DNA from 2 places in the Amycolatopsis sp. La24 genome. Region 1 is predicted to be linked to the other one. Evidence: riboswitches for the same ligand, from Rfam matches in the RefSeq annotation. Region 1 holds a riboswitch; the other holds the start of a gene.
The links. Region 1 has a riboswitch for thiamine pyrophosphate ahead of PUT80_RS17125 (thiamine ABC transporter substrate-binding protein). Riboswitches for the same ligand answer to the same signal wherever they lie in the genome.
Positions count from the first base shown of each region.

Region 2: it holds a riboswitch for thiamine pyrophosphate, as region 1 does, so the genes downstream of both, thiC (phosphomethylpyrimidine synthase ThiC) here and PUT80_RS17125 (thiamine ABC transporter substrate-binding protein) in region 1, are expected to answer to the same signal.

Region 1 is NZ_JARACH010000015.1:118,259-122,775, reverse strand. It holds gene PUT80_RS17130 (iron ABC transporter permease) at 1-1,086, opposite strand, end outside; gene PUT80_RS17125 (thiamine ABC transporter substrate-binding protein) at 1,062-2,129, opposite strand; TPP riboswitch at 2,161-2,272, opposite strand; gene PUT80_RS17120 (4a-hydroxytetrahydrobiopterin dehydratase) at 2,297-2,587, shown strand; gene PUT80_RS17115 (GlxA family transcriptional regulator) at 3,130-4,116, opposite strand; gene PUT80_RS17110 (cysteine hydrolase family protein) at 4,218-4,517, shown strand, end outside.
Region 2 is NZ_JARACH010000085.1:10,265-14,781, reverse strand. It holds gene PUT80_RS42500 (AAA family ATPase) at 1-1,015, shown strand, start outside; gene PUT80_RS42495 (LytR C-terminal domain-containing protein) at 1,167-1,829, opposite strand; gene PUT80_RS42490 (DUF3263 domain-containing protein) at 1,826-2,134, opposite strand; gene PUT80_RS42485 (peptide deformylase) at 2,274-2,840, shown strand; TPP riboswitch at 2,968-3,100, shown strand; gene thiC (phosphomethylpyrimidine synthase ThiC) at 3,094-4,517, shown strand, end outside.

The DNA of each region.
Region 1 (4,517 bases):
GGGCGAACGCCGAAGCGCCACCAGCACGACGCTGGCGACCAGTCCGACGGCCATCGCCAGCAGCGTCGCGTCGGTGGCCGCAGCAAGCGAATTCTGCGCCGCGATCCAGCCGGAGACCTGCAAGGCGTCGTTCTGCCCGACGGTGTTGAGCGCCCGGTAACCGGCGAGGCTCCATCCATCCGAGCCGGACACTGACTCGACGAGCAGCGAGACGATCGGCGTCAGCAGCAGGCCGAGCACCACCACAGCGGCACCGACCGTCCACCACTCCCCGCCGCGCGGCCGACGTGCGGTGACCTGCGCGGACCGCAGCTTCACCGCGTTCTCCCGCTTCCGGCGCGCCATCGCCCCGAGCACCAGCGCGGCGACCACGGCGGCGAACTGGATCAGCGACAACGCGGCCGCGCCGGAGAGGTCGAGCAGGTCGACCGTCCGGAGGTAGATCTCGGTCTCCAGCGTCCGGTAGCTCCCGCCGCCGAGGATCAGCACCACGCCGAAACTGGTGGCGCAGAACAGAAAAACCACCGCAGCAGCGGACGCGACGGCCGGGCCGAGCGCGGGCAGCGTCACCGACCGGAACGCTCGCCACGGCGAAGCTCCGAGCGCCCGCGCGGCCTCAGTCGCTCGCGGATCGAGGTGCGCCCACAGCCCGGCGACCGTGCGCGCGACGACGGCGACGTTGAAGAAGGCGTTGGCCAGGACGAGCGGCAGCACGCCGCCGTCCGGCCAGATCGCCCGGAAAGCCAAGCCGACGACGACCGTCGGCAGCACGAACGGGACCAGCACGATCGTGCGCGCGAGCCCGACCCCGGGCAGCCGCACCCGCGCCAGGAGGTACGCCACCGGCAGCCCTGCGAGTACCGCGACCACGGTCGACGCGGCCGCGCTGGCCAGCGTGAACCCGGCGAGCCGCCACGTCTGCGGGTCGCCGAGCACGGTGTCGACGCCGCCCGCGGAGAACCCCCGGCCGACGATCGCCACGACCGGCCAGGCGAAGAACACCACCAGGAACGCGACCGGCAGCAGACCGAGCAGCGTGAGCCCGACAGTGCGCGCGGGGATCACGCGCCCATGAGCGAGCGCCATTCCCCGATCCACTTCTCCCGGCCGGCCTGCACCTTGTCCGCGGGCATCGTGGCCGGCGCCTGCGGCAGCGGAGCCGCGGTGGCCCAGCCCGCCGGCAGTTCGACGCCCTGGCGCGCCGGGTAGACGTACATGTTCGCCGCGACCGTCGTCTGGAACTGCTGCGACAAGAGGAAGTCGACGACCTTCTGCGCCTGCGGGATCTGCTTGCCGTTGGTGAGCACGCCCGCGTACTCGACCTGGCGGAAGCACGTGTCGAGCAGCGCCTTGGTGCGCGGTTTGCCGTCCTCGCCGAGTTCGGCGGCGGGCGACGAGGCGTAGGACACCACGATCGGCCGCGGGCCCTTGCCCGACGAGCCGGAGAAGTCCTTGGTGTAGGCCTCCTCCCAGCCGCTGACGGTCTTGAGGCCGTTGTCCTTCAGTTTCTGCCAGTAGCTCTGCCAGCCGTTCTCGCCGTACTTCGCGACCGTGCCGAGCAGGAAGGCCAGCCCCGGCGACGCGGTGGCCGGGCTCTCCGCGACGGTCAGGTCCTTGTACTTGGGGTCGGCGAGGTCGTCGTAGCTCTTCGGCTCCGGGAGACCCTTGCTCGCGAAGTAGGCCGGGTCGATGTTCACGCAGACGTCGCCGAGGTCGACCGCCGCCAGCCGGTGCTGCGGGTCGACGGAGTAGCGCTGCGGGCCGCGGTCGGCCTCCGGGCTGGTGTAGGGCTGGAAGACGCCCTCGCTGAGCGCACGGGACGCGAAGGTGTTGTCGACGCCGTACGCGACGTCGCCGATCGGGTTGCCCTTCGTGAGCACGAGCTTGTTGGTGAGCGCGCCGGCGTCGCCGGACTTGAGGATCTTGAGCTTGATCCCGGACTGGCGCTGGAAGGCGTCGAGCACGTCCTGCGGGGCGGCGAACGAATCGTGCGTGACCAGCGTGACGGTCGGCGTCTGCTGGTCCTGGCTCGCGGACGACCCGCCCGAGTCGCCGCTGGACAGCGAGCAGGCGCTGGCGAGCATCGAGACCCCGGCGAGGCCTGCCACCGTGCGGACGGTCCGCGACATCATTCTTCCCCTCCTGCACTGCGCCGGATGAGGGAGAGCGATACGGCCTCCCTACGCCGGCATGATCCGGATCCAGGTGCGAACGGTCGCGGGTTGACGGCCCGCCTCTCAGCCCGGCGTACCGGACTCCCGTGGCAATGCCGCAGCGTAGCCGACACCATGGAGTGATGACGCAGCTATTGAACGACTCAGCGGTGGAAGAGGCCCTCGGCACCGTCCCGGAGTGGCAACGCGAGGACGCCGTCATCGTGCGGACGGTCGAACTCCCGTCCTTCCCGGCGGCGATCGAGGTGGTGGACCGGGTGGCCGAACTAGCCGAGGAAGCCGACCACCATCCGGACATCGACATCCGCTGGCGCACCCTGACCTTCCGCCTCAGCACCCACTACCTCGGCGGCCTGACCGAACGCGATTTCGCGCTGGCCCGCCAGATCGACGGGGTACTGGCGGCCCGCTGACCAGGTGTGATGTCGGCAACCCTGGCAACATGAACGGCCCCTTCGCGCGTCTTCCGGACAGACGCGACGGAAGGAGGCCTCATGGTCCAGGCACTCGTAGTGGGAATGGGTTCGTTCGGCCTGATGGTGGCCGCCGCGGGAGGCGTGCTGTGGCACACCGCGCGCAATCGACGTGACCTTGATCACAAGCGGTAACAGTGAGCTAGATCAAGGCGCTATCCCAGCGGAATCATCGGCACTCGCCCCGCTAGGACTCGCCATGAACAGCACATCCGCCCAGCTCACCGCCGCACAGCGCACGTGGGTCGCGGCGTTCTCGACCGCTGTCGTCCTCCTATCGATGGTGGTGCTCGGCCTGCTCGGCTGAGCCCCGTCCGGTTCACGGCAGCGGGAACATCCGGATGAACCAGAACCTGGCGATTCCGATGAGCCCGAGCACGACCTAAGCGCCCCAGACGGCGTAGAGAACGATCCGCACCGGGGAATCTTTGCCGGGTGACCGGGGCGAGCAGGACGTTTCGCCGAAATTGCCCCGGCGCGGGTCAGGCGTTCGAGACGATCCGGAACCGCTCCCGGTACTCGCTGGGCGTCGTGTTCAGCGTCCGCCGGAAAGAGCGGTTCAAGGTCGACACCGTGCCGAACCCGCACGTCCCGGCGATCCGCGACAACGTGTCGTCGGTCGTCTCCAGGCGATGCCGCGCGGCCTCGACCCTGGCGTGCTCGACGTAGGCGGCAGGGGTCATTCCCAGCTCCGCCTTGAACACACGCGTGATCTGGCGGTCCGTCACATGCGCGTGCGCGGCGAGGTCGGAGACGGTCAGCGGATCCGCGAGGTGGGCCGCGATGTACTGCCGCAGCTCGTCGACCCGCCGGGTCGCGGACGCGGGCTCCAGCGACACGCTGAACTGGCTCTGCCCACCGGGCCGGCGCAGGAACATCACCAGCTGACGGGCCACCCGCGAGGCTGATTCCGGCCCGAAATCGTCGGCTACCAGTGCCAGCGCGAGATCGAGGCAGGCGCTCAGCCCGGCGCCCGTCCACACGGACCCGTCGCGGATGAAGATCGGGTCCGCGTCGACGGTCACCTCGGGATGCTCCGCGGCCAGCTGCCGGGCCGTCGACCAGTGCGTAGTGGCGCGTTTGCCGTCGAGCAACCCCGCCGCCGCCAGGATGTGCGCGCCGACGCAGACGGACGCCACCCGGCGCGTCCGCCCAGCCAGCCTGCGCACCTGCTCGACCACGGCCGGGTCGCATTGAGCGACGACCTCGCCTTTGCCGCCCGTCGTCACGGCGCCGGGCACGATCAACGTGTCGATCGCCTTTCTCCCCAGCTCAGCGAACGTCACGTCGGGCAAGACGCGCACTCCCGCCGAGGTGGTCACCGGGTCCAGCGTCTCGGCGGCGAGCACCACCTCGTAGCCCGTCGGACGGTCCATTTCCCGCTGCAGCAAGGAAAACACCTCAGCGGGACCGGTCACGTCGAGCAGGTCGATCCGGTCGAACAGAACGACGACCACCAGTCTCTTCATTCGCTCCCCATGTCGGTTTCTGCGCTTTGCATGTCATTGCCGACATCCGAAGCCGAGTCTAGCGTCGGTCGTGCGGAACGGAAACGAGAGGAAACCCCACCATGGCAAGGAAAACGCTGCGGGAGCTGAACGGTCTCGACCAGGCCCCGGCAACGCTGGCCGACGCAACACTGATCCTGGTCGACTACCAGAACACCTACACCCGCGGCGTGATGGAGCTGGAAGGCTGGCGCCCGGCGCTGACCGCGGCTCGGCAGTTGCTCGCCAAGGCCCGCGCCGCCGGTGCGAAGGTGATCCACGTCGTCCACGACAGCGGCGAGGGCACGCCGTACGACGTCCGAGCCGAGATCGGCAGCATCCACCCGAACGTCGCCCCGGTCGAAGGCGAACCGGTCGTCGTG
Region 2 (4,517 bases), on a different contig from region 1:
ATCCGGTGCCGACCTGGGCGTGCTCGCCGAACGGACCCCCGGCTTCGTCGCCGCCGACCTGCTCGCCCTGCGCCGGGACGCGGCGTTGCGGGCCGCGCTGCGTCAGCGGGACGTGGACGAACCCAAGATCTCCCAGCAGGACCTGCTCGACGCGCTGGCCACCGTCCGGCCGATCTCGCTGTCCACTTCGGACAACCTGGCCACCGGCGGCCTGACGCTGGACGACGTCGGCAACATGACGTCGGTCAAGGAAGCGCTCACCGAAACCGTGCTGTGGCCGCTGCGCTACCCGGACTCGTTCGCCCGGCTCGGCATCGAGCCGCCGCGCGGCGTGCTGCTGTACGGCCCGCCCGGCGGCGGCAAGACGTTCCTGGTCCGGGCGCTCGCCGGCACCGGCGCGCTGAACGTGTTCGCGATCAAGGGCGCGGAACTGCTGGACAAATGGGTCGGCGAATCGGAACGCGCGGTCCGCGACCTCTTCCGCCGGGCCGCCGACGCCGCCCCCTCGCTGATCTTCCTCGACGAGATCGACGCGCTCGCCCCGCGCCGCGGCCAGTCGTCCGACTCCGGCGTGGCCGACCGCGTGGTCGCCGCACTGCTCACCGAACTGGACGGCGTCGAGCCGATGCGCGAGGTCGTCGTACTGGGCGCGACGAACCGGCCGGAACTGGTCGACCCGGCGCTGCTGCGACCCGGGCGGCTGGAGCGGCGGATCTACGTCCCACCGCCGGACGCCGAATCCCGCGCCGCGATCCTCGCCGCGACGGCGAAGCACACCCCGCTGGCGTCCGATGTGGACCTCGCGGCCACCGCGGCGGCCCTGGAGGGCTACTCGGCCGCCGACTGCGCCGCGCTGATCCGAGAGGCGGCGCTGACCGCGATGCGCGAGTCGCTGGAGGCCCGCGAGGTGACCGCGGCGCATCTGGACAAGGCACGCGAGGCGGTGCGGCCCTCGCTGGACGCCGCGCAGCTGGCGACGCTGGAGGCTTACGCGCAGGCGCAGCAGGAACGCTGAGGACGCCTCCGCACCAGAGCTGTACGTGAGGGGAACCCTGACGGAATCTGATTCCCGCAGGGTTCCCCGCACGTACCTCGAGCGCAGCCGAGCGCCGGGTCCGGCAGACATGACAAAGCCCGCGCCGTAGCGCGGGCTGTCACGAACCAGGTCAGCTGCCCTGGTGTCCGCCGGGCTGGTAGTCCTTCGTGATGATCACTATGACACCCGGGCTCGAGTTCTGGATGCCGTCGAACCGGGGCTGGGCCTGGAAGCCGAACTCCTTGGCCAGCTGTTTCGCGGCGGCTTCCTCGTCGGTGCCGGGACGGAAGTAGGCCGTGGTGGTCGGGATGTTGCCCTGCGAGTAGTTGCCGACCTCGGCGACGTTCCAGCCCGAACCGCGGAAGTCGGCGGCGGCCTGTTCGGCGAGGTGCTTGATCAGCGAGTTGTTGTAGACCCGCAGGGTGACCCACTTGTTCGAGGCCTGCTGGTCCGGACCCGCCTGGCCCGGCTGCCCTGGCTGCTGGCCCGGCTGGCCGCCGGGCTGCCCTGGCTGGCCCGACGACGGTGCCGACGAAGCGGCGGACGACGAGGCCGGTGCCGACGAGGCGGGCGACGACGGCGCGGAGCTGGGCGCCGAGGACGAGGACGACGACGGCGCGGACGACGATCCGCCGGGCGCGCTGGGCTCGCCGGACGTGCTCGGCCCGGCGTTCTGGTCGCCGCTCGTGTTGAGCACGGTGACCCCGCCGATGACGGCGGCGACGACCGCTACCCCGATCAGCGCGACCCCCGCGGCCTTCAACGGCCGGGACAGTCCCGAGAAGACGCTCATGACAGCTCGATCCCCAACCGCCGGGCCCCGCGTTTGCGCTGACGGGCGGCGCGCGTTTTGCGCAGCCGCTTGACCAGCATCGGATCGGCCGCGACGGCCTCCGGCTTGGCCAGCAGCGTGTTCAGCAACTGGTAGTAACGGGTGGAGGACAGTCCGAAGCGCTCCCGGATGGCGTTCTCCTTCGCCCCGGCGTGGCGCCACCACTGCCGCTCGAACGCGAGGATGTCCAGTTCGCGTTCGGTCAGGCCACCGACATTCTCCGGCGGCGACGGCTGGTTTTCAGCCATCGACTCCGCGGCGTCCATGCGGTCCTCGCAATCGGTGTCGGCAGTCCTTCCGCGGGCGTCATTGAACCACGGAACCCATGCTCGACATGGGCATCCGACACGGCGCGTCACGGTCCGATCCAGGTGTACCAGAAGGGTCCGACTAAACTCGGCGTCCGTGACCGTCCACCCCATCTGCATCGCCGGCGAACCCGTGCTGCACCAGCCCACGCGCGAGATCACCGAGTTCGACGACAAACTCGCCACCCTCGTCGAGGACATGTTCGAGACCATGTACGCGGCCGAGGGCGTCGGCCTCGCGGCCAACCAGATCGGGCTCGACCTGCGGGTGTTCGTATACGACTGCCCGGACGACGAGGGCGTCGCGCACAAGGGCGTGGTGGTCAACCCGAAGCTGGAGACCTCCGAGATCCCGGAGACGATGCCGGACCCGGACGACGACTGGGAGGGCTGCCTCTCGGCCCCGGGCGAGTCGTACCCGACCGGGCGCGCCTCGTGGGCGAAGGTGACCGGCTTCGACGTCGAGGGAAATCCGATCGAGGTCGAGGGCACCGGCTACTTCGCGCGGTGCCTGCAGCATGAGACCGATCACCTCGACGGGTTCATCTATCTGGACCGGCTCGTCGGCCGCCACGCGCGCGCGGCGAAGAAGATGCTCAAGAAAAACAAGTGGGGCGTTCCCGGCCTGACCTGGCTGCCGCCCAAGGAACCCGCGGACGCCTGACCCGCGCCGAATTCCCCGAAGGCCTCCCCGAAATCACCGGGGAGGCCTTCGTTGTGCTTCGGCCAGACGGGCGGGAGGGTTGTGTCAACCCGACACCGCATGGCATCGTCGGACAAGCAACCTCAACCGAATGCAACGCGGGAGCTCGCGCCTTGGCGGGCTGAGAGGGTGGCTGGTGTCCATCTCGCGGACACCCGGCGTCACCGACCGCATGAACCTGACCGGGTAATGCCGGCGTAGGGAGTGAACGTCGTTGACGACGCTGGAAAACCAGGGTGCCATCGCCCCGTCCGTCACCACCGGGCCGATCACCGGCTCGCGGAAGGTCTACCACCGCACCGAATCCGGACTGCGGGTTCCGGCGCGGCGGATCGACCTGTCGAACGGGGAGCATTTCGACGTGTACGACACGTCCGGCCCCTACACCGATCCGGACGCGAACATCGATGTCCACAATGGACTGCACCCGCTCCGCTCCGGCTGGGCTGACGGACGGGAGCACAACACCCAGCTCGGCTGGGCCAAAGCCGGGGTCATCACCCGGGAAATGGAGTTCATCGCCGCGCGCGAACGCTGCACTCCGGAGTTCGTGCAGGACGAGGTCGCCCGCGGTCGCGCGGTGATTCCGGTCAACCGCAAGCACCCGGAGACCGAGCCGATGATCATCGGCAAGAACTTCCTGGTGAAGATCAACGCCAACATGGGAAACTCGGCCGTCTGGTCCTCTGTGGAGGAAGAGGTCGACAAGATGGTGTGGGCCACCCGCTGGGGAGCCGACACGATCATGGACCTCTCCACCGGCAAGCGGATCCACGAGACGCGCGAGTGGATCGTGCGCAACTCGCCGGTCCCGGTCGGCACCGTGCCGATCTACCAGGCGCTCGAAAAGGTCAACGGGGAGCCGGAAAAGCTCACCTGGGAGATCTACCGCGACACCGTGATCGAGCAGTGCGAGCAGGGCGTCGACTACATGACGGTGCACGCGGGCGTGCTGCTGCGCTACATCCCGCTCACCGCGCGCCGGGTCACCGGCATCGTCAGCCGCGGCGGGTCGATCATGGCCGCCTGGTGTCTCGCGCACCACCAGGAATCCTTCCTGTACACGCATTTCTCCGAGCTGTGCGAGATCCTGCGCGAGTACGACGTCACGTTCTCCCTCGGCGACGGCCTCCGTCCCGGCTCGATCGCGGACGCCAACGACCGGGCTCAGTTCGCCGAACTGGAAACCCTCGGCGAGCTGACGCACATCGCGCGCGAGCACGACGTGCAGGTGATGATCGAAGGCCCCGGCCACGTGCCGATGCACAAGATCAAGGAAAACGTGGAGCTGGAGGAAAAGCTCACCGGCGAGGCCCCGTTCTACACGCTCGGCCCGCTCGCCACGGACATCGCCCCGGCGTACGACCACATCACCTCGGCGATCGGCGCGGCGCAGATCGGCTGGTACGGCACGGCGATGCTGTGCTACGTCACGCCGAAGGAGCACCTCGGCCTGCCCAACCGCGACGACGTGAAGACCGGCGTGATCACCTACAAGATCGCCGCGCACGCCGCCGACCTCGCCAAGGGCCACCAGTACGCGCAGGACTGGGACGACGAGTTGTCCAAGGCCCGCTTCGAATTCCGGTGGAACGACCAGTTCAACCTGTCGCTCGACCCGGACACCGCGCGGTCCTT